DNA from 4 places in the Rhizobium sp. TRM96647 genome. Region 1 is predicted to be linked to each of the others. Evidence: predicted binding sites of a transcription regulator. Region 1 holds the regulator's gene; each other region holds the start of a gene.
The links. The regulator PhoB, encoded in region 1, activates phosphate uptake and scavenging genes when phosphate is short. The targets are predictions, from matches to a motif close to TGTCATNNANCTGTCAT.
Positions count from the first base shown of each region.

Region 2: a site for PhoB is predicted at 2,805-2,821, ahead of OCK02_RS01455 (DUF2794 domain-containing protein). Genes of this name have one in related genera too.
Region 3: a site for PhoB is predicted at 3,780-3,796, ahead of phnC (phosphonate ABC transporter ATP-binding protein). Genes of this name have one in related genera too.
Region 4: a site for PhoB is predicted at 3,216-3,232, ahead of OCK02_RS14215 (LTA synthase family protein). Genes of this name have one in related genera too.

Region 1 covers NZ_JAOXHF010000004.1:401,610-407,293, reverse strand. Annotated here, with positions in the region: gene OCK02_RS10520 (Hsp33 family molecular chaperone) at 1-429, opposite strand, end outside; gene argF (ornithine carbamoyltransferase) at 675-1,592, opposite strand; gene OCK02_RS10510 (aspartate aminotransferase family protein) at 1,656-2,849, opposite strand; gene OCK02_RS10505 (GcrA family cell cycle regulator) at 3,273-3,791, shown strand; gene phoB (phosphate regulon transcriptional regulator PhoB) at 3,885-4,568, opposite strand; gene phoU (phosphate signaling complex protein PhoU) at 4,677-5,390, opposite strand; gene pstB (phosphate ABC transporter ATP-binding protein PstB) at 5,448-5,684, opposite strand, start outside.
Region 2 covers NZ_JAOXHF010000001.1:300,165-305,848, forward strand. Annotated here, with positions in the region: gene acnA (aconitate hydratase AcnA) at 1-1,291, shown strand, start outside; gene OCK02_RS01450 (DUF1223 domain-containing protein) at 1,447-2,241, shown strand; gene OCK02_RS01455 (DUF2794 domain-containing protein) at 2,842-3,237, shown strand; gene OCK02_RS01460 (GNAT family N-acetyltransferase) at 3,247-3,801, opposite strand; gene pyc (pyruvate carboxylase) at 3,992-5,684, opposite strand, start outside.
Region 3 covers NZ_JAOXHF010000006.1:5,830-11,513, reverse strand. Annotated here, with positions in the region: gene OCK02_RS12650 (carbon-phosphorus lyase complex subunit PhnI) at 1-428, shown strand, start outside; gene OCK02_RS12645 (alpha-D-ribose 1-methylphosphonate 5-phosphate C-P-lyase PhnJ) at 425-1,318, shown strand; gene phnK (phosphonate C-P lyase system protein PhnK) at 1,569-2,345, shown strand; gene phnL (phosphonate C-P lyase system protein PhnL) at 2,399-3,106, shown strand; gene OCK02_RS12630 (DapH/DapD/GlmU-related protein) at 3,103-3,720, shown strand; gene phnC (phosphonate ABC transporter ATP-binding protein) at 3,851-4,705, shown strand; gene phnD (phosphonate ABC transporter substrate-binding protein) at 4,796-5,684, shown strand, end outside.
Region 4 covers NZ_JAOXHF010000007.1:10,957-16,640, reverse strand. Annotated here, with positions in the region: gene OCK02_RS14230 (diguanylate cyclase domain-containing protein) at 1-320, opposite strand, end outside; gene OCK02_RS14225 (TolB family protein) at 497-1,315, opposite strand; gene OCK02_RS14220 (NAD+ synthase) at 1,324-3,003, opposite strand; gene OCK02_RS14215 (LTA synthase family protein) at 3,283-5,175, shown strand; gene OCK02_RS14210 (RcnB family protein) at 5,543-5,684, opposite strand, start outside.

The sequences.
Region 1 (5,684 bases):
GCGCTGCGTATGGGCGCCCTGGTCGATCGTGAAGGCGAGGATGCCCTTGCCGAGCAGTTCGTGCGGCGCGGTGCGGCCCTCGGCGATGGCGACCTGTAGCGCATCGGCGTCGTAGCGGGCATAGGCACGCACGTTCTCCGGACTGGAGAAATCGGCGACCAGCAGGTCGACCGGACCGTCGCTCTTGGTCTGCAGGATCAGCTTGCCTTCGAACTTCAGCGAGGTGCCGAGCAGGACGGTCAGGACGATCGCCTCGGCCAGCAGGCGGGCGACCGGCTGCGGATAGTCGTGCCGCTCGAGGATCGCGTCGAGCATCGGGCCGAGCTGGACCGCGCGGCCGCGGACATCGAGGCCTTCGACCTGAAAGGGCACGACGTGGTCGTCACCGGCAAAATCGAGTTCGCCGAGCTTGGGGGTTGGCTGAGCCATCATTCGCTCCTTCGACGCAACAGGCGACGCGGCCGGACGTTGGTCACATCCGCCTGCGACGGGCTGTGTTCTTCAGTGATTCTGCCTCGTGACCGCCGGGATGATTCCATATCCGGCGGTGCGATGCCAGCAACGGCACCGCGACGACAGCGGGTTGGGCCTTAGATCGTGGCCGATCCCGGCAATTTCAATAGGCGCTGCGGACGTCAGCAGGGTCCCGCGAGCACCGCTGCCGGGCGTGTCGTTCAGATGGCGTTCAGGCACCAGGCCAGGATCGACTTCTGCGCGTGCAGGCGGTTTTCGGCTTCGTCGAAGACGACGGACTGCGGTCCGTCGATGACCTCGTCGGTGACCTCCTCGCCGCGATGGGCGGGCAGGCAGTGCATGAAGAGGGCTTCCTTGCCGGCCTTCTGCATCAGCGCTTCGTTGACCTGGAACGGCTGGAAGATGTTGTGGCCGCGGGCGCGGTGTTCCTGGTTCATCGACACCCAGCAGTCGGTGACGACGACGTCGGCGCCGGCGACGGCCCGGTCGGCGTCATGGCAGAGCATGATATCGCCACCATTGTTGCGCGCCCAGTTGAGAACCTTGTCCTCCGGCTCTGAGCCGAGCGGAACGGCCATGTTCATCCGGTAACCGAAGCGGGCGGATCCCTCGACGAAGGAATGCAGCACGTTGTTGCCGTCGCCGGTCCAGGCGATGGTGCGCCCCTTCACCGGGCCGCGATGTTCCTCGAAGGTCATGATGTCGGCCATGATCTGGCAGGGATGCGTCAGGTCCGTCAGCGCGTTGATCACCGGCACCGTCGCGTGTTCGGCCATCTCCAGCAGGCGGGCATGGTCGGTGGTGCGGATCATGATCGCATCGACATAGCGCGACAGCACCTTTGCGGTGTCGCCGATCGTCTCGGCGCGGCCGAGCTGCATTTCGGTGCCCGACAGGAACAGCGTCTCGCCGCCGAGCTGGCGCATGCCGACGTCGAAGGAGACGCGGGTGCGCGTCGACGGCTTCTCGAAGATCATCGCCAACATCTTGCCGGCGAGCGGCTTGTCGGCGGTTCCCGCCTTGGTGGCGGTCTTGCGCGCCAGCGCGTCGTCCATGATCGTGCGGAGGTCTCCGGCCGTCATGGCGGAGAGGTCGAGGAAATGTCTGGTGCCTGCCATGCTCTTTCAATCCTGCTCAATCGCCCGGCTCGCGCCCTAGGCCGCCTTCACTCGGCTCGCGCCTCAGGCCTTCTTCTTCTCTGCACTCAGCTTCTCCGCGGCGCGCTCGATCCGCGCTAGGCCCTCGCGGGCTTCCTCGGCGGTGGCGACCAGCGGCGGCAGCAGCCGCAGCACGTTCTCGCCCGCCGGGACCAGCAGCAGATGCTCGGCGCGAACGGCCTTCAGCAGATCCGCCGACGGCCCCTTCGCCTTGATGCCGAGCATCAGGCCCTCGCCGCGGACGTCCTCGATGATATCGGGAAAACGGTCCTTCAGCGAGGCGAGGCCCTGGCGCAGCACGAGAGCGACGTCGCGCACGTGCTCCAGGAAGCCTTCCTGCAGGACGACGTCGAGCACGGCGTTGCCGACGGCCATGGCGAGCGGGTTGCCGCCATAGGTGGAGCCGTGCGTGCCCGGGACCATGCCGGAGGCCGCCTCCTCGGTCGCAAGGCAGGCGCCCAGCGGAAAGCCGCCGCCGATGCCCTTGGCGACCGCCATGATATCCGGGGCGACGCCGGACCATTCGTAGGCAAACAGCTTGCCCGTCCGGCCGACGCCGGTCTGGACTTCATCGAAGATGAGCAGGAGGCCGTATTCGTCGCAGAGCGAACGCAGTTCGCGCAGGAACTCGTTCGAGACGACGCGAATGCCGCCCTCGCCCTGCACGGGTTCGATCAGGATCGCTGCCGTCTCCTCGGTGATCGCCTCCTTGACGGCGGCGATGTCGCCGAAGGGTACCTGGTAGAAGCCCGGCGCCTTCGGACCGAAGCCTTCCAGGTACTTCTCCTGGCCGCCGGCCGCGATCGTGGCCAGCGTGCGGCCGTGGAAGGCGCCCTCGAAGGTGATGATGTGGAACTTGCCGGGATAGCCCTTGGCATACTGGTAGCGCCGGGCCGTCTTGATCGCGCATTCCAGCGCCTCGGCACCGGAATTGGTGAAGAACACCTTGTCGGCGAAGGTGGCCGCGGTCAGGCGCTTGCCGAGCGTCTCCTGCCCGGGGACCTCGTAGAGATTGGACAGGTGCCAGACCTTGTCGGCCTGCGCCTTGAGGCTCTCGACCAGGTGCGGATGGGCATGGCCCAGCGAATTGACCGCGACGCCGGCTGCGAAATCGAGATAGCGCGAGCCGTCTTCCGCGATCAGCCAGACGCCCTCGCCGCGCTCGAAGCGCAGCGGCGCACGCAGATAGGTCTCGTAGAGCGGCGTGGCATCAGCCATGGCGCGTATCTCCCTCGCAGCGGATGCGGAAACGGATTCCGGATCTTTCCAGTGCGGAAAAATCGAAAATGCCGCCTCACGGCGGCGGGCGCACTATCAGCATTTCAGGGCTTATTGTCAACAAACGGCGAGGCGACGAAATCCGCCTCGATATGCCCTTGCGTGAGGTTTCGGATCGCGCGGAGAAGTGTCGCAAGTGAGTCACACCCGGCGAGCAAGTTGGGGAAAACCGGAAAATCGATTCGGGCGGATTCCGGCGACTCTTGTCACAGAGTCCCCCTGTCGGTAGGTTAAAACTCAATTGCTAGACTGCATGCGGCGGAACTAGTCACCAACAGTATCAGAGCATTTCGCGCTGCGGAGAAATCCGGGCAGCGCCGAGGGATTCTCGGCAACGAACGCTGAAACGAGGAGATGACGGAGATGAACTGGACGGACGAGAGGGTCGAGAAGCTGAAGAAGCTCTGGTCCGAAGGACTGAGCGCCAGCCAGATCGCGGCACAGCTCGGCGGCGTCAGCCGCAATGCGGTTATCGGCAAGGTCCACCGTCTCGCCCTGCCCGGCCGGGCCAAGTCCGGCGGCGCGCCGACGGCGGCCCGCGCCAAGCGCCCGGCTTCGGCACCGCGTCCTGCGAACTTCGCTCCGCGCGTCGCCACCCGCACGATCGCCCGTCCGACCGGCGCCGTCGTCACCAAGGAAGAGGTCGCCTTCGAGTATGACGAAGAGCCGATCACCCGGGTCGTCGCCAACGTCGTCGTGCCGATGTCGCGCCGCCTCGAGCTGACGCAACTGACCGAGCGTACCTGCAAGTGGCCGAACGGCGACCCGCTGAAGGACGACTTCCACTTCTGCGGCAACGAATCCCCGGACAATTCCCCCTACTGCACCTACCACCAGCGGCTCGCCTACCAGCCCTCGGCAGAGCGCCGCCGGGCACGCTGAGCGAGGGCTCCGTGTGCCACAGGATACGGAACAACGAAAAACGGGCCTTCGACGGGCCCGTTTTTCGTTGTCGCAATGACCGTCCGCCCGATTTCAGGCTTCCAGCGAATAGCCTGCGCCACGCACCGTGCGGATGACGTCGTTCATGTTGGAGAAGTTCAGCGCCTTGCGCAGGCGGCCGACATGGACGTCGACGGTTCGTTCGTCGACATAGATGTCGTGACCCCAGACACCATCCAGAAGCTGCGAGCGGGAGAAGACGCGGGCGGGGGACGACATCAGGAACTCCAGCAGACGGAATTCCGTCGGCCCCAACCGCACCTCGCGCGAGCGGCGGTGGACGCGATGGGTCTCGCGGTCGAGTTCGATATCGCCGCACTTGAGGAGCGTCGAGACGACCTCTGGCCGGGCGCGCCGCAGCATCGCCTTGACCCGCGCCATCAGTTCGGGCGTCGAGAAGGGCTTGACCACGTAATCGTCCGCGCCGGTGGCGAGCCCGCGAACGCGCTCGCTCTCCTCGCCGCGCGCCGTCAGCATGATGATCGGCAACCGCTCGGTCTCCGAGCGCTGGCGCAGACGCCGGCAGAGTTCAATGCCGGAGACGCCGGGCAGCATCCAGTCGAGGATCAGAAGATCGGGCTGGCGCTCCTGCAGGCGGATCTCCGCCTCGTCGCCGCGCAGGATCGTATCGACCTCGAAGCCCTCGGCCTCGAGGTTGTAGCGCAGGAGGACGCTCAGCGCCTCCTCGTCTTCGACCACGGTAATCTTTGGAACCATGCCTTGCTCACTCCTGGGCCATGCTCATTCCTGGTCCGAGCGGCCCACCTGCGACCACCCCGGACCGCCATGTGACCGCCGCGTCGATCGGCGGGCGGTTCGACGACATCATTCCTCGATGGCACCCACAGACGTGGTGTGGTCGTCCTTCGGACGTTCGCCTTCCGGCTGCGAGCCGGTCGCCATGTAGAAGATCGTCTCGGCGATGTTGGTCGCATGGTCGCCGATGCGCTCGATGTTCTTGGCGCAGAAGAGCAGATGCGTGCAGGGCGTGATGTTGCGCGGATCTTCCATCATGTAGGTCAGAAGTTCGCGGAACAGCGAGGTGTAGATCGCATCGATCTCGTCGTCGCGCTCACGGATCTCCTTGGCCTTCTCGATGTTGCGCGAGGCATAGACGTCGAGGACTTCCTTGAGCTGCATCAGCGCCAGTTCGGCCAGGTGTTCGAGGCCGCGGGCGAGGTTGCGCGGAATGCCGGAACCCTGCACCGAGACGACGCGCTTGGCTGTGTTCTTGCCGAGGTCGCCGACGCGCTCGAGTTCGGCGGCGATGCGGATCGCCCCCATGATCTCGCGCAGGTCGGCCGCCATCGGCTGGCGCTTGGCGATCGTGACGATCGCCTTCTCGTTGATCTGCCGTTCGGCGGTGTCGAGGATGACGTCCTCGGAGATCACCTTCTGCGCCAGCGCCACGTTGGTGTTGACCAGCGCGCGCACGCTGTCGCCCACCATCTGCTCGGCCGTGCCCCCCATCTCGGAGATGCGGCGGGTGAGATATTTCAGCTCTTCATCGTAGATCGAAACGATATGGGTCGGTGTCATGTTTCTTGTTCCTCAACTGGCGCAGGCGCCATGGTCTTTTGCCGGCGACGGCAGGCGTCAGCCGAAGCGACCCATGATGTAGTCCTGCGTACGCTGGTCGTCCGGATTGGTGAACATCTTGTCGGTGTCGTTCTCCTCGACGAGGTTGCCGAGGTGGAACATGGCGGTGCGCTGCGAGACGCGCGCGGCCTGCTGCATCGAGTGGGTGACGATGACGATCGTGAAGTTCGTCCGCAGTTCGTGGATCAGTTCCTCCACCTTGGCGGTGGCGATCGGATCGAGCGCCGAGCAGGG
Region 2 (5,684 bases), on a different contig from region 1:
GACCTCGCTCGCACCGGGATCGCAGGTGGTCGGCGAGTATCTCGCCAAGTCCGGCCTGCAGAAGGACCTCGACGCGCTCGGCTTCAACCTCGTCGGCTTCGGCTGCACTACCTGCATCGGCAACTCCGGCCCGCTGCCGGCGCCGATCTCCAAGACGATCAACGACAAGGGCCTGATCGCCGCCGGCGTGCTCTCGGGCAACCGCAACTTCGAAGGCCGCATCTCGCCGGACGTCCAGGCCAACTACCTGGCCTCGCCGCCGCTGGTCGTCGCCTATGCGCTGGCCGGCACGGTCCAGAAGGACCTGACCAAGGAGCCGATCGGCGAGGACAAGGACGGCAAGCCGGTCTACCTGAAGGACATCTGGCCCTCGTCGAAGGAGATCCAGGACTTCATCATGAAGTACGTCACCCGCGAACTCTACGCCACCAAGTATGCCGACGTCTTCAAGGGCGATGAAAACTGGCAGGCGGTGCAGGTTCCGGCAGGGCAGACCTATGCCTGGGACGACAAGTCGACCTACGTGCAGAACCCGCCCTATTTCGTCGGCATGGGCAAGAAGGGCGCGGGCATCAAGAACATCAAGGGCGCCCGCGTGCTCGGCCTGTTCGGCGACAAGATCACCACCGACCACATCTCGCCGGCAGGCTCGATCAAGGCCGCTTCGCCGGCCGGTGCCTACCTGATCGAGAATGGCGTCGGCGTCGCCGACTTCAACCAGTACGGCACGCGCCGCGGCAACCATGAGGTGATGATGCGCGGCACCTTTGCCAACATCCGCATCCGCAACCACATGCTCGGCCCGAACGGCAAGGAAGGTGGCTACACCATCCACTATCCGTCCAAGGAAGAGATGTCGATCTACGACGCCGCCATGAAGTACAAGGAAGAGGGCGTTCCGCTCGTCATCTTCGCCGGCGTCGAATACGGCAACGGCTCCTCGCGCGACTGGGCGGCCAAGGGCACGAACCTTCTCGGCGTCAAGGCGGTGATCGCCCAGTCCTTCGAGCGCATCCACCGCTCCAACCTCGTCGGCATGGGCGTCGTTCCCTTCGTCTTCGAGGAAGGCACGACCTGGGCGAGCCTGGACCTGAAGGGCGACGAAATCGTCGAAATCGACGGCCTCGAGGGCGAAATCAAGCCGCGCGAGCGCAAGATCGCCAAGATCACCTATGGCGACGGCTCAGTGAAGGAGGTTCCGCTCCTCTGCCGCATCGATACGCTCGACGAGGTCACCTACATGAACAACGGCGGCATCCTGCAGACGGTTCTGCGCGACCTCGCCGCCTGATCCCGACCGGAATTCCAGTCGATACGATGCCGGGGCGATTGCCCCGGCATTTGTTTTTGGGGCATAGTTCCCGCAAGGGAAGTCTCACTCCATCGTGACTTCCTGTTGACTGTGCAAGCGGGTATGACGATCACCGACGATGGCACCTCGCCTGCATTTCTCCGGAATTCCGTATGTCCAGACCGCTTATCATTGGTTGCATTGCGAGCCTGCTGGCGGTCCTTCCGGCAGGCGGCGGCGCGCGTGCGCAGGAGGCGGCCACGCAGCAGCCGATCGGCGTTGTCGAACTGTTCACCAGCCAGGGATGCTCGTCCTGCCCGAAGGCCGACAAGGCGCTGGAGACCCTGATCCGCGAAGGCAGGGTGGTGGCACTCGCCTATCATGTCGATTACTGGAACTATCTCGGCTGGACCGATACGCTGTCGACCAAGGAGAACACCGAACGCCAGTATGACTATGCCCGCATGTTCGGGCGCGGCAGCGTCTACACCCCGCAGGCCGTCATCAACGGCCGGGCGCATGTCAACGGCGGGGAACTGGGGCAGATCCGCAGCCAGATCGAAACGCTCAACGCACAGGGCCGCGGTCTCTCCGTCGAGGTCTCCGCGGAGATCGTCCAGGACGAGATCCGCATTCGCATCGGCAACGGCCACGGCAAGGCGAACGTCTTCGCCGCCTATTTCGACGATCAGCAGGACGTGGACATCATGGAAGGCGAGAACCGCGGCCGGAGGGTCACCTACTGGCATGCGGTGCGCGACATGGAGACGATCGGCATGTGGGAGGGACAGGAGACCACCCTCGTCCTGCCGGCCAGCATCCTGAGCCAGAAAGGCACGGGCGGTTGCGCCATCCTCGTGCAGCGCATGAAGACGGGCGACACGCCCGGCGCCATTATCGGCGCGACGGTCATCAGGCCGACGCTGCCGCAGACGGCACGCCGACAGTAGAACCTGCCTTCCGGCAGTTCGATGATGTGAGAAGAAAAGGGGGGGTCCGGACCGGGATCTTCGAGGGGCTGGGGCTTGAGGGTTCGAAGACACGCCGGGCCGGACCTTGACGAAGCTTCCGGCAACGGAATACAGGATGAGCTTCGACGCGTGCCCCTGTGGCCGACCGATTTCCCGCACATGCAAAGCGGTTCGGCTGCAGGGCAGCGTCGTGACTTTCCTAGAAAATTTGGGCGCGGATTTGTCTGAAATGGGGCAAGCGCGCATTTTGCCGTGCCGTACTGGTTAACGGACGTCCCGGATCAGGACAGTTCGCCCGCATTCTCAGGCGTTTGGGCAACATATGCGCGTGCAAATCGATGAGCGTTTCTGTGGAAATCCGGCCGCAAGACCGCGTTTCCGGGCCTCCTGTTGCCTCGAATTCGACCCGCAACCGCGCAAATGAGACCTGTCGGTGCCGGCGAAATTTCTGCCTGTTTTTCGTGCCGATGCAGGCTCGCCGGGCAATATCGGCACCGCGCGCCGGCCTCCGGCGCTTGCAATTCCCTTCAGGTGAGGCACACTGTCATCCAACCGTCATTGTCGAAGTGCGGAGAACTGATGACTGATCAACCGGATTTGTCGCCGGGAGAAGCCGTGTCCCAAGGGTCGAGCGTCGTCGTCGACCTGGGGGAATACCGCAACCGCAAAGACCCGCTTCCGGTCACCTTCCATCGCAAGGAACTCGACTCCATCCTCCGGATCTACGGTCGCATGGTCGGAGAGGGAGAATGGCGCGACTATGCGATCGACCATACCCACGAGAAGGCGGTGTTCTCGATCTTCAAGCGCTCCGGCGAGATGCCGCTGTTCCGGGTCGAGAAGAACCCGAAACTGGCATCGAAGCAGGGCGCCTACAGCGTCGTCAACACCCACGGCATGATCCTCAAGCGGGGGCGCGAACTGCAGCAGGTGCTGAAAGTTTTCGACAAGGCCCTGAAGCTGGTCGAGAAGTAGACGGGCGCGTCAGGCGTCCCTGTTTCCCGGGAAAGTGTCGGGCGACGGATCACTCGAGGCGCCCTCGCCGAGCGCGCGCTGCATGATCACCGTATCGAGCCACCGGCCGTGCTTGAATCCGGTCGCCTTCATCAGCCCGCCATGCTCGAAACCGACCGCGCGGTGCACCGCGACCGAGGCGGGGTGTGCGCCGCCGATCACGGCGATCATCTGCCTGAAACCGAGCGTCGTGCAACGTTCCACGAGTTCCACCAGCAGCGCCTTGCCGACGCCGCGCCCGCGCGCGTCCGGCGACAGGTAGATCGAGTCCTCCACCAGCCACCGGTAGGCCGGCCGCGTGCGGAAGGCGGAGGCATAGGCATAGCCGAGAATTGCCCCGTCCACACCCGCGGCGACGATATAGGGATAGCGCGCCGACGTGATGGCGGAAAAGCGGGCGCGCATCTCGTCCAGCGTGGGCGGCTCGATCTCGTAGGAGGCGACGCCGTTAAGGACGGATTCGCGATAGATCCCGGCGACCTCGGCAAGGTCGCCTTCTGCGGCGCTGCGAATGGTGAACGTCATCGATGGCAACCACTGGCTTGATGAAAACGGCCGGACCACTGCGACGGTCGCCCGGCGCGCAAGGCATTCAACGCTTGGACAACCCCGAGGACCGGACGTCACCGCATGGCCGCACACGACCGGGCCTGCAAGCGATCTCCCCACCCGGGAGTTGCCGGACGCCCTTCGGACGCCCGGCGACGCTCCGCGATCAGCCGAACACGATCAGCAGGTCCTTGGCATCGATCTGGTCGCCGGCGCGCACGAGGACCTCGGCGATGGTGCCGTCCTTCTCGGCATGCAGGGCCGTCTCCATCTTCATGGCCTCGATCGAAAGCAGCACGTCGCCGGCCTTGATGGACTGGCCGGCCGCGACGGCCACCGTCGAGACGACGCCCGGCATCGGCGCGCCGAGCTGGGCGGCGTTGCCGGCTTCGGCCTTGCGGCGGATGGCGCCGGAAGCCCCGCGGTTGCGATCGGGGACCTTGATCGGGCGCGGCTGGCCGTTCAGTTCGAAGAACACCTTGACCATGCCCTTCTCGTCGACATCGCCCTGTGTCTGGTTGAGGACGACGAGCGTCTTGCCCTTCTCGATTTCGGCGAAGAGCTCCTCGCCCGAGGCAATCCCGTAGAAGTAGGCATGCGTCGGCAGCACGCTGACCGGCCCGTAGGTCTCGGCCGCCTGCGCGTAGTCGGTGAACACCTTCGGATACATCAGGTAGGAGGCGAACTCGTAGTCGCTGACCTTCCGCTCCAGCTTGGTCTCGATCGCCTTGCGCTCGGCATCGAGATCGGCATCCGGCAAGAGCGAGCCCGGCCGATCCGTATAGGCCGCCTCGCCCTTCAGCACCTTCTCCTGCAGCGCCTTCGGCCACCCGCCGGGCGGCTGGCCAAGATCGCCCTTGAGCATCGAGACGACCGATTCGGGGAAGGAGACGTCCTTGGCGGGATCCTCGACGTCGGCCACCGTCAGATCCTGGCTGACCATCATCAGCGCCATGTCGCCCACCACCTTGGAGGACGGCGTCACCTTGACGATATCGCCGAACATGCGGTTGGCGTCGGCATAGGCCTGCGCCACCTCGTGCCAGCGCGTCTCCAGCCCCAGCGAACGCGCCTGCTCCTTCAGGTTGGTGAACTGGCCGCCCGGCATCTCGTGCAGATAGACCTCCGAGGCGGGCCCCTTGAGATCGCTTTCGAACGCCGCATACTGGTGGCGCACCGCCTCCCAGTAGAAGGAGATGCGGCGGATCCATTCCGGGTCGAGCCCCGGATCGCGCTCCGAACCGCGCAGCGCCTCGACGATCGAGCCGAGGCAGGGCTGCGAGGTATTGCCCGAAAGCGCGTCCATCGCCGCATCCACCACGTCAACGCCGGTCTCGACGGCGGCGAGCACCGTCGCAGCCGCGATCCCCGAGGTATCATGCGTATGGAAGTGGATCGGCAGGTCGGTCGCCTCCCGCAGCGCCTTGAACAGCACGCGCGCGGCCGCCGGCTTCAGCAGGCCCGCCATGTCCTTCAGCGCGATGATGTGCGCACCGGCCCTCTCCAGTTCGGCGGCAAGGGCGGTGTAGTATTTCAGGTCGTATTTCGGCCGGGCCGAGGTCAGGATGTCGCCGGTGTAGCAGATCGCCGCCTCGCAGATTCTGTTCTCCTCAACCACCGCGTCCATCGAGACGCGCATGTTCTCTACCCAATTGAGGCAGTCGAATACGCGGAACACGTCGATGCCGCCCTTCGCCGCCTGGCGGACGAAATACTTCACCACGTTGTCCGGATAGTTCTTGTAGCCGACGCCGTTCGCCCCGCGCAGGAGCATCTGTAGCAGCAGGTTCGGCGCGCCCTCACGAACCATGGCGAGACGCTCCCACGGATCCTCGGTGAGGAAGCGCATGGAGACGTCG
Region 3 (5,684 bases), on a different contig from region 1:
TGGGCGAGGTCGAAGTCGAGCTGGACCTGCCGGAGCTCGGCTTCGCCGTCTCGCTCGGCCGCATCCAGGTCACCGAATGCCAGATGATCACCCAGTTCAAGGGCTCGGCCAAGAGCCCGCCGCAGTTCACCCGCGGCTACGGCCTCGTCTTCGGCCAGAACGAGCGCAAGGCGATGTCGATGTCGCTGGTCGATCGCGCCCTGCGCACCGATGAGTTCGAGGAGGACGTCGTCTCGCCGGCGCAGGACGAGGAATTCGTCATCTCCCATTCCGACAACGTCCAGGCGACCGGCTTCGTCGAGCACCTGAAGCTGCCGCACTACGTCGACTTCCAGGCCGAACTCGATCTCATGCGGCGCATGCGCCGGGATTATGACGAGCGCAGGCGTGAAGAGCCCGGCGACGACACCCTGGAGGCCGCCCAATGAACGCCGTTCCGTCCGAACTTGCCACCTACAACTTCGCCTATCTCGACGAGCAGACCAAACGCATGATCCGCCGGGCGATCCTCAAGGCGATCGCGATCCCCGGCTACCAGGTTCCCTTCGCCAGCCGCGAGATGCCGATGCCCTATGGCTGGGGGACCGGCGGCGTGCAGGTGACGGCGGCGATCCTGGGGCCTGAGGATGTGCTGAAGGTCATCGACCAGGGCGCCGACGACACCACCAACGCCGTCTCCATCCGCGCCTTCTTCCAGAAGGTCGCCAATGTCGCCGTGACGACGAAGACGCGCGAGGCGACGATCATCCAGACCCGCCACCGCATCCCCGAGGAGAAGCTGACATCAGGCCAGACGCTGGTCTACCAGGTGCCGATCCCCGAGCCGTTGCGCTTCCTCGAGCCGCGCGAGACCGAGACCCGCAAGATGCACGCGCTCGAGGAATACGGGCTGATGCACGTCAAGCTCTACGAGGACATCGCCAGGAACGGCCACATCGCCACGACCTATTCCTATCCGGTGAAGGTCGAGGGCCGCTACGTGATGAGCCCGTCGCCGACGCCGAAGTTCGACAATCCGAAGATGCACATGTCGGAAGCGCTGCAGCTCTTCGGCGCCGGCCGCGAGAAGCGCATCTACGCCGTGCCGCCCTTCACCGATGTCGTCAGCCTCGACTTCGAGGACCATCCCTTCGAAGTGCAGAAATTCGACCGGCCCTGCGCGCTCTGCGGCGCCGAGAACGTCTACCTCGACGAGGTCGTGCTCGACGATCGCGGCGGGCGGATGTTCGTCTGCTCCGACACCGACCATTGCGAGGACCGCCGCGACCACGGCCACTGCGGCATGATGCTGGCCTACGGCAAGGCGGCGGTCGAATGAGCTGCGCTTGCCCCCCTCTGCCCTGCCGGGCATCTCCCCCTCAAGGGGGGAGATCGGCTGGGGTAAGGTCTCAGCCCGCTCCCTCTTCTCCCCAACGGGGAGAAGGTGGCCCGAAGGGTCGGATGAGGGGGGCTTCTGTCATCGACCGGCAAGTCCAGCACGCGTCGCCCCCCTCATCGCCTCGCTGCGCTCGGCACTTCTCCCCGTTGGGGAGAAGGGGGAGCAAGACGCAAACGACGGAGTTCCAGCAATGACCGACGCGCCCCTCCTCAAGGTCCGCGACATCTCGAAATTCTACGGCGCCCGCATCGGCTGCCGCAACGTCTCCTTCGATCTCTGGCCGGGCGAGGTGCTGGCGATCGTCGGCGAATCCGGCTCCGGCAAGACGACGCTGCTGAATTGTCTCGCCACCCGCCTGATGCCGACCTCCGGCACGATCGAATACCGGATGCGCGACGGCCAGATGCGCGATCTCGCCCGCATGGGCGAGGCCGAGCGCCGCTTCCTGATGCGCACCGACTGGGGCTTCGTCCACCAGAACCCCGCCGACGGCCTGCGCATGACGGTGTCTGCCGGCGCCAATGTCGGCGAGCGGCTGATGGCGGTCGGCGAGCGCCACTACGGCAACATCCGCGACACTGCAGGCGACTGGCTGCGCCGCGTCGAGATCGGCCTCGACCGCATCGACGACCAGCCGCGCGCCTTCTCCGGCGGCATGCGCCAGCGCCTGCAGATCGCCCGCAACCTCGTGACCGCGCCGCGCCTCGTCTTCATGGACGAGCCGACCGGCGGCCTCGACGTCTCGGTGCAGGCGCGCCTGCTCGATCTCGTCCGCGGCCTCGTCCACGACCTCGGGCTTTCGGCGATCGTCGTCACCCACGATCTCGCCGTCGCCCGCCTGCTGTCGCACCGGATGATGGTGATGAAGGACGGTCACGTGATCGAGCAGGGCCTGACCGACCGCGTCCTCGACGATCCGCGCGAGGCCTACACCCAGCTTCTCGTCTCCTCCATCCTGCAGGTTTGAGCCACAGCCCGAACCGCCCCCGGCCCGCGTTTCCAGCACAAAGGACACCGAACATGGCGACCCCACTCGTCGTATCCGAAGTCGCAAAGAGCTTCACCATGCACCTCAGGGACGGCATCCGCCTGCCGGTCGTCGAAAACGTCGGCTTCTCCGTCAAGGCCGGCGAATGCGTGGTCCTCGGCGGCCCCTCCGGCATCGGCAAGAGCTCTCTCCTGAAGATGGTCTACGGCAACTACGGCGTCGATGCCGGCCAGATCCTGGTCGAGCACGAAGGCCAGTTCGTCGATCTCGCCGGCGCCGACCCGCGCACCGTGCTGGCCGTCCGCCGGGTCACGCTCGGCTATGTCAGCCAGTTCCTGCGGGTCGTGCCGCGGGTCGCGGCGCTCGATGTGGTGGCCGAGCCTCTGCTTGCCCGCGGGGCGATTCCCGCGGTGGCGCGCGAGCGGGCGGAAGAGATGCTGGCCCGCCTGAACCTGCCGCGCGAGCTCTGGCAACTGCCGCCGGCCACCTTCTCCGGCGGTGAGCAGCAGCGCGTCAACATCGCCCGCGGCTTCATCACCGACCACCGCATCCTGCTGCTCGACGAGCCGACCGCTTCGCTCGACGCGAGGAACCGCGAGGTCGTCGTCGGCATGATCGAGGAGAAGAAGCGGGCAGGGGTGGCGCTGCTCGGCATCTTCCACGACGACGACGTTCGCGCCAAGGTCGCCGACAGCATCGTCGACGTCTCCGCCTTTTCGCCCCGGAAGGCCGCGGCATGACCAGGCTGTCCGAACACACCCCGCTCGTGCACGAAACGGCCTCCGTCACCGATTGCACGCTCGGCCGCTTCGTCGAGATCTCCGAGCGCTGCCGCATCAGCGAGACCGAACTCGGCGACTATTCCTACATCATGGAGGACGGCTCGGTCTGGTGCGCCACGATCGGCAAGTTCGCCAATATCGCCTCGTCGGTCCGCATCAACGCCACCAACCACCCGATGTGGCGAGCGACCCTGCACCACTTCACCTATCGCGCCGCCGACTACTGGCCGGACGCCGACAGGGAGGAGGACTTCTTCGCCTGGCGGCGGGCTCACCGCGTCACGATCGGACACGACGTCTGGATCGGCCATGGCTCGACGATCCTGCCGGGCGTCACGGTCGGCAACGGCGCCATCATCGGCTCCGGCGCGGTGGTGACGAAGGACGTCGCCCCCTACACGATCGTCGGCGGCGTGCCGGCGAAGCTGATCCGCGAACGCTTCGGCGGCGATATTGCCGAGCGTTTCGAGAGGCTTGCCTGGTGGGACTGGGACCACGCCCGCCTGCGCGGTGCCCTCGATGACTTCCGCGCGCTCGACGCCGAAGCCTTCCTTGTCAAATACGGTGCCTGAATTCCGCAAAAGCCCTGGAAATCCGGGCTGTGTGGATTGTTATCAAACGGACACGAAACTGACATTCGGCCTTCATTGACCGCCTTTAAAGCCGCTGCAGTGTCAATGAACAAGCCTTGAAGGGTAAGCCATGTTCCGCCTGAAGAACGTCACGCGCCGGTTCGGCGGCAAAGCCGCGGTCAGCGCCGTCAGCGTCGACATTCCCCAGGGCCAGATGGTCGGCGTCATCGGCCGCTCGGGCGCCGGCAAGTCGACCATGCTGCGCATGATCAACCGGCTCGTCGATCCGACCGAGGGCTCCATCCACTTCGGCGACGTCGAGGTTTCCGCGCTCCGGGGGGCCGCGCTTCGCAACTGGCAGCGCGACTGCGCCATGATCTTCCAGCAGTTCAATCTCGTGCCGCGCCTGGATGTGCTGACCAACGTCCTGCTCGGCCGCCTCAACCATCGCCCCACCGCGCTGAGCATGCTCAACATGTTCACCCGCGAAGAGCGCATCATGGCGATCGCGGCGCTGGAGCGCCTCGGCATCGAGCAGACGGCGCTGCAAAAGGCGGGCACGCTGTCGGGCGGCCAGCAGCAGCGCGTGGCCATTGCGCGGGCGCTCATGCAGCAGCCGAAGATGATCCTGGCCGACGAGCCGATCGCCTCGCTCGATCCGCTGAACGCCAAAGTGGTGATGGACGCCCTGCGCGACATCAACGAGCGCGAGGGCATCACCGTCATCACCAACCTGCACACGCTCGACACCGCCCGCAACTATTGCGAGCGCATCATCGGCATGTCGGCCGGCAAGGTCGTCTTCGACGGCGCGCCGCGCGATCTCGATGCCGATGCGGTCCGTGCGATCTACGGCACCGGCGCGGACGGCGCCGAGATCGACGAGAGCGTGACGTCCACCAGCATTCGCGGCGCCGGTGCGCCCGTGCAGGACAACATCAAGGAATCCGCCGGCGTCAAGCCGCTGGCACTGGCAGGCATCTGACGCTCGCCAGGATCGAGGGCCCGCGTCAAGGGCAGACCATACACGCTTTGAAGCGATCGCCGGCTGGGGGCCGGCAACAAGGAGAACGACATGTTGAAGAAAGCTCTGCTCGCCGCTGTCGCGATAGCCGTCGTGACCGGGTCCGCCCTGGCCCAGGACGTCAAGGTTCTGCGCATCGGCCTCGACGGTTCGGAGAACGAAGCCGACCAGATCCGCAACACTCAGTGCGTCGCCGACGGCCTGAAGGCCGCGACCGGCGTCGGCGAAGTCCAGATCTTCCCATCGCCGGACTACAACGGCGTCATCCAGGGCCTGCTCGGCGGCACGATCGACATCGCCTCGATGGGCGCTTCCTCCTATGCCGCGATCTACCTGCAGGACCAGAACGCGGTCGACCCGATCCTGACCTACACCCAGTCGGACGGCTCCAGCGGCTATTACTCGATCATGGTCGCCCGCAAGGATTCCGGCATCAAGACGCTCGCCGACGCCAAGGGCAAGAAGATCGGCTTCGCCGATCCGGATTCGACCTCGGGTTATCTCGTTCCGAACGTCGCTCTCCCGAAGGAAATCGGCGCATCGGTGAAGGAATACTTCTCTGAAAGCGGCTTCGGCGGCGGCCACGAGAACCTCGTCCTCGCCGTTCTCGACGGCAAGTTCGACGTCGGCACCACCTTCGGTTCGGGCGTCGGCAACTGGGATGAGGGCTACACCGGCGGCAACCTCTACCAGATGGTCAACAAGGGCAACCTCGACATGGACGACCTCGTCGAGGTCTGGAAGTCGCCGCTGATCCCGAACGGCCCGCTGATGGTCTCCAACAAGCTGCCGGAAGACATGCGCGCCAAGGTCGAGCAGTACTTCTTCGAACTGCCGCAGAAGGATCTCGCCTGCTTCCACGCCTACACGCAGGGCTCCAACAAGGACTACATCAAGGTCGACCAGTCGTTCTACCAGACGATCATCGACGCCCGTAAGT
Region 4 (5,684 bases), on a different contig from region 1:
TCGCGCCACAGCCAGTCCCTCAGGTCGCGCCGGATGAAGTCCTCGCCGAGCCGCCCGTTTGCCAGTTCGTCGAAACTCTTGTCCCAGACCGACAAGCCGCTCTGGTAGAGCACCACCTGTTCGATCTGGTTGCGGAACTCGCTCTTGACCAGGGTCTTTTCGGTTTCGGCGACGAAATCGTTCGCCTGGCGGATGGAATAGTCGAGGACCAGGAAATTGGCGCTGGCGAACAGGAGGACGATCACCGCCGATGCGATGCCGATCCCCAGTCTGACACCCCCCCGGGGCGTGGCCGGAACGCCGGCCCCTGCATTCGCCATGTCGATCCCCATTGACAGGCTAGCGGCCGTTCGCCGCGTTGTTCTTGGCAGGGACGTTATTGCGCAAGCAGGAATATTCACTTAACCGGACTGGTATCCAAACAATTAACCCGTGCAAATCTGGGGATATTCCAGGCCGAAAAGACCGTGCGGCGGCTGCACGCAAAGACGGAAACCTACGGCGCGTAGCGGACGAAGGCGAACTGCGATCCGTCGGGCGACCAGTTGGGGACGTTCATCGTCCCCTGCCCGCCAAAGAGCTCGAACAGGACCCGGTCGTTGCGCCCGTCCGCATCCATCATCCGGATCCGGACCTGATGGTCGCGCGGGTGATCGAAGACATCGCCGTCGTAGGACAGCACCAGCAGGGCGCGTCCGTCGGGCGTCGGATGGGCGAACCAGTCGCCGAAGGGGCTGTCGGTGATCCGGGCAAACTCCGTCCCGTCCGGCCGGATCCGCCAGATCTGCATGCGCCCGCTGCGGCTCGAATTGAAGTAGATCCAGCCGTCGCAGGACCAGTCCGGCCCGTCGTTGCGTCCCTCGCCGAAGGTCAGCCGCATCTCCTCGCCGCCCTCGACGGGGATCGTGTAGATGTCGAAGACGTCGTCGCGGATGCCGCAGTAGCAGACCCTGCTGCCGTCCGGCGACCAGCCGTGCCAGTAGGACGACTGCCGCGGCGTCACCAGCCGCGGCGTGCCGCCGTCCGCAGGCAGGATGTAGATCGCCGCACGGCCGAACTCGGTCTTGTCGGTGACGGCGAGCCACTGCCCGTCCGGCGAGAGCCCGTGGTCGTTGTTGCACCGGACGGCAAAGCCCGTGTCGATGCGCGAAGGCGCACCGCCGTCGAGCGGCAGGCGATAGACCAGTCCGTCGCCGTTGATGACCAGAGAGCGTCCGTCGCGCGCAAAGTTCGGCGCCTCCACGAGCTGCCCGGTCTGCCAGACCACGCGGGCCTGCCCGCTTGCAACGTCGTAGATCTCGACCGAACTGCGCATGCTTGCCCCTATCGGTCGCGGAAACGGTTGGTGATCGGGTAGCGCCGGTCGCGGCCGAAGTTCTTCTTGGTGATCTTCACGCCCGGCGCCGATTGCCGGCGCTTGTATTCGGCGATGTAGAGCAGGTGCTCGATGCGGTGCACGGTCGCCTCGTCATGGCCGCGCGCGACGATCTCCTCCGTCCCCATTTCGTTCTCGACCAGGCATTCCAGGATATCGTCCAGCACCGGATAGGGCGGCAGCGAATCCTGGTCGGTCTGGTTCGGCCGCAACTCGGCCGAAGGCGCCTTGTCGATGATGTTGCGCGGAATCACCTCGCCCGAAGGCCCGAGCGCGCCCGGCGGCACTGTCGTGTTCCGCCAGCGCGACAGCGCATAGACCTGCATCTTGTAGAGGTCCTTGATCGGATTGAAGCCGCCGTTCATATCGCCGTAGAGGGTAGCGTAGCCGACCGACATTTCCGACTTGTTGCCCGTGGTGACCACCATCGAGCCGAACTTGTTGGAGATCGCCATCAGGATCGTGCCGCGCGTGCGGCTCTGGAGGTTCTCTTCGGTGATGCCGGCTTCGGTGCCTTCGAACATGTCCGAGAGCGCGTCGAGGAAACCGGTCACCGGCGCCTCGATCGGCACGATGTCGTAGCGGCAGCCGAGCGCCTTGGCGCAGGCGGCGGCATCCTTCAGCGATTCCTCGGAGGTATAGCGGTAGGGCAGCATCACGCAGCGCACGCGCTCCTCGCCGAGCGCATCGACGGCGATCGCCGCGCAGATCGCCGAATCGATACCGCCGGAAAGGCCGAGAACCACGTTCTTGAACCCGTTCTTGTTGACGTAGTCGCGAAAGCCCAGAACGCAGGCGCGGTAGTCCGCCTCCTCGCGCTCCGGGATCTTCGACATCGGGCCGCCGTCGCAGAACCAGTCGCCGTCCGCGTTCTTCTTCCAGGTGACGAGCGCGATCGTCTCCTCGAACTGGCTCATCTGGAAGGCCAGCGTCTTGTCGGCATTGAGCCCGAAACTCGCGCCGTCGAAGACCAGTTCGTCCTGGCCGCCGAGTTGGTTGGCGAAGACGAGCGGCAGGCCGGTCTCGATCACCTGCTTCAGCGCCACCTGGTGGCGCACGTCGACCTTGCCGCGATAGTAGGGCGAACCGTTCGGCACCAGCAGGATCTCCGCTCCGCTCTCGGCCAGCGTCTCGCAGACGCCGAGGTCGTTCCAGATCTCCTCGCAGATGGGAATGCCGAGCCTGACGCCGCGGAAATTGACCGGGCCCGGCATGGCGCCCTCGACGAAGACGCGCTTCTCGTCGAACTCGCCATAGTTCGGAAGATCCAGCTTGTCGCGATAGACGAGGATCCGCCCGCCGTCGAGGACGGCCACGGAATTGTGCCGCCCCGCCTCGCCCTGCCGGGGAAAGCCGACGACGACGCCCGGCCCGCCATCGGCGGTATCCTCGGCAAGCGTCTCGACCGCCTTCTGGCACGCCTTCAGGAAGGCCGGTTTCAGCACCAGGTCCTCCGGCGGATAGCCGGAAATGAAGAGCTCCGTCAGAAGCAGGAGGTCCGCCCCCTGCGCAGCGGCATCCGCCCGGGCCGCGCGCGCCTTGGCGAGGTTGCCGGCAACATCGCCCACCGTCGGGTTGAGCTGGCCGACCGCAATTCGAAGCGTGGTCCTGTCGCTTTGTCCGTTCATGTCGATCCTCGATCCGCATCGTCCGAAGTTCATTCGGGCAAGGCTGTTCTTTAGATGATGACGGGCGGTTTGAAAATGAAGGGATTTTCGATTTGCCGCGCGCGGACGGCGACCGCGTCCAGAGGGGCCTCGCGGCGTGCCCGCCCGGGGCGGCTATCCCCACACAACGGGCATTCATCCCCTGTTCAAGATCACAACGATATGACAATTGAGCGAAAGTTTTATGACATTTCGGAGTAGCGCGTGAGAACCTCAGCCCCGGCCGTTTCGGTGACAGCAGTGCAAGAGACGGTCGTTTCCGAGGTCGCGGACGCGCGCCGCCTTGCGATTGCAGCGACCGCCGTCCGCTCGGTCGCGCTGACCTTCGTCTTCGCCTTCGTCACCGTTGCCGCCGTCGAACTGATCACGCGCCAGTCCACCGGCGCCACGTTCACCTTCCTCACCACCCTGGCGCAGCCGGGCTGGACCACCTGCGGCCTGTTCTTCCTGGCGCTCCTGGCGCTCGACGGCCTGATCGGCCGCCAGCACAAGGCGATCCTGATCCTCGGGCCGCTCGCCATCCTGCTGGCGCTGACCTCCGAGCAGAAGCAGATCTTCCTGACCGACCCGCTCTATCCGACGGACCTCCTGTTCGGCCGCCAGATCATGGAACTGATGCCGGCGCTGGTCCGCGACCGGCCCTGGACCGCCGTCGGGATCGTCATCGGGGCGATCGCGGCGGCCGGCGCCCTGATCTCCCTGTGGGTCTTCGCCTGGAAGCGTTTCCGACAGCTGACCCTGACGCAGCGCGCCCTCAGGCTGGCGCTCGCCGTTCCGCTGCTGGCCGGTTTCGGCTCCATCCTCGACTACAACCAGTATTCCCCGGTGCGCGACCGCCTGCAGGTCTTCCCGATCATGTGGGACCAGACCGAGAACTACCGCCACAACGGCTTCATGCTCGCCTTCGCCATCAACGTGCCGATGGCGAACGTGAAGGCGCCCGCCGGCTATTCCGCCGATGCGATCGACCACATCAACCAGGAACCGCTGCCGGCCGGTACCAGCCACCGCGGCAAGCCGGACGTCATCGTGGTGATGAGCGAATCGCTCTGGGATCCGACCCGGCTGTCCAACGTCAAGCTCAGCCCCGATCCGATGCCGCTCATCCGCAAGAGCGAATCCGGGGCGATCTTCTCGCCGGAATTCGGCGGCCTGACGGCGAATGTCGAGTTCGAGGCGCTGACCGGTTTCTCGAACGCCTTCCTGCCGACCGGCAGCATTCCTTACCAGCAGTATGTGCGCGACCCGATCCCCTCGCTTGCGACCTTCTTCCGCGGCGAGGGCTACACGGCCCGCGCGATCCACCCCTTCGCCGGCTGGTTCTGGAACCGCACCTCCGTCTACAAGTCCTTCGGCTTCGAGACCTTCAAGACCGAAGAGACGATGCCGCCCATGACCAAGCGCGGGATCTTCGCCTCCGACGAGGACCTGACCCGGGAGATCATCCGCCAGGCCGATGCCCAGCAGGACCCGTTCTTCTTCTTCACCGTCACCCTGCAAGGCCATGGCCCCTACGAGGCCAACCGCTACGCGAAGAACACGATCAAGGTCGAAGGCAGCCTTCCCTATGCCGACAACCAGATCCTTTCGACCTATGCGCAGGGCGTCAAGGAAGCCGACGACAGCCTGAAGATGCTGATGGACTGGGCGAAGAACCGCGACCGCGAGACGATCATCGTGGTCTTCGGCGACCACCTCCCGCCGCTCAACACGGTCTACACCTCCACCGGTTACATGAACAACATCACGGCCGAGCGCCGCGGCCCGGTCGAGCAGATGAAGCGCGAGCACGAGACGCCGCTCGTCGTCTGGTCGAACAAGACCGGCGTCAGGGAGGAGATCGGCACGATCAGCCCTGCGCTGCTGCCCTATCACATCCTCAAGGAAGCCGGTTACGAGCATCCCTACTACACCGGCTTCCTCGGCCGGGTGCAGGAGCGCTACGACATAATCGACCGCTACCAGCTGATCCGCAGCGACGGCAACGCCACGACCGACTGGTCGCGCAAAAAGACCATCGACCCGCTGGTCCGCGACTACCGCTTCCTGCAGCACGACATCATGTTCGGCAAGCGCCGCGGCCTGGACCGCTTCTTCCCCGCCCACGCCGGCGTGGTCGGCGCCGCAAGCTGACCGGCATCGGCACGGCCGCTGAACCGCCCTCCCTTTTTGCCGGAACAGGCCGGCAGTGCTGAGAGGACGTGACAGCGAGAACGGGACAGCACGTGCCGTCTCCCCAGGCCGCTGGCAGAACCTTGTTCCAGTCGTCCTATCCTTCGCACCGACCGCATAGTGTGCGTCATGCCAGACGAGATCCGGACTCCAGTGCGCGCAAGTCCTTGCGTGAGGAAGAGATCTTTTGCGCCGCAGACGCGGCACTGCCGGCCCCCGGATCAAATCCGGGGTGACGGAAGGAAGAGGAAGTGCCGAAGGAACGGGTGGGCTGACAAACGGAAAAGGGCGGCCTGAGCCGCCCTTCCCTCTCGAATATTCAGACCGTTCAGTTCGCCGCGACCAGTCCGACGATCAGGCCGGTCGCGGCGCTGATCAGCAGGAACTGGTTGTCGACCCGTACCCACTGCTCGCCGCGGCGCGGCGCATGCAGGTGGTGGCGACGGTAGTCGCGGGCGTTGATGATCTGC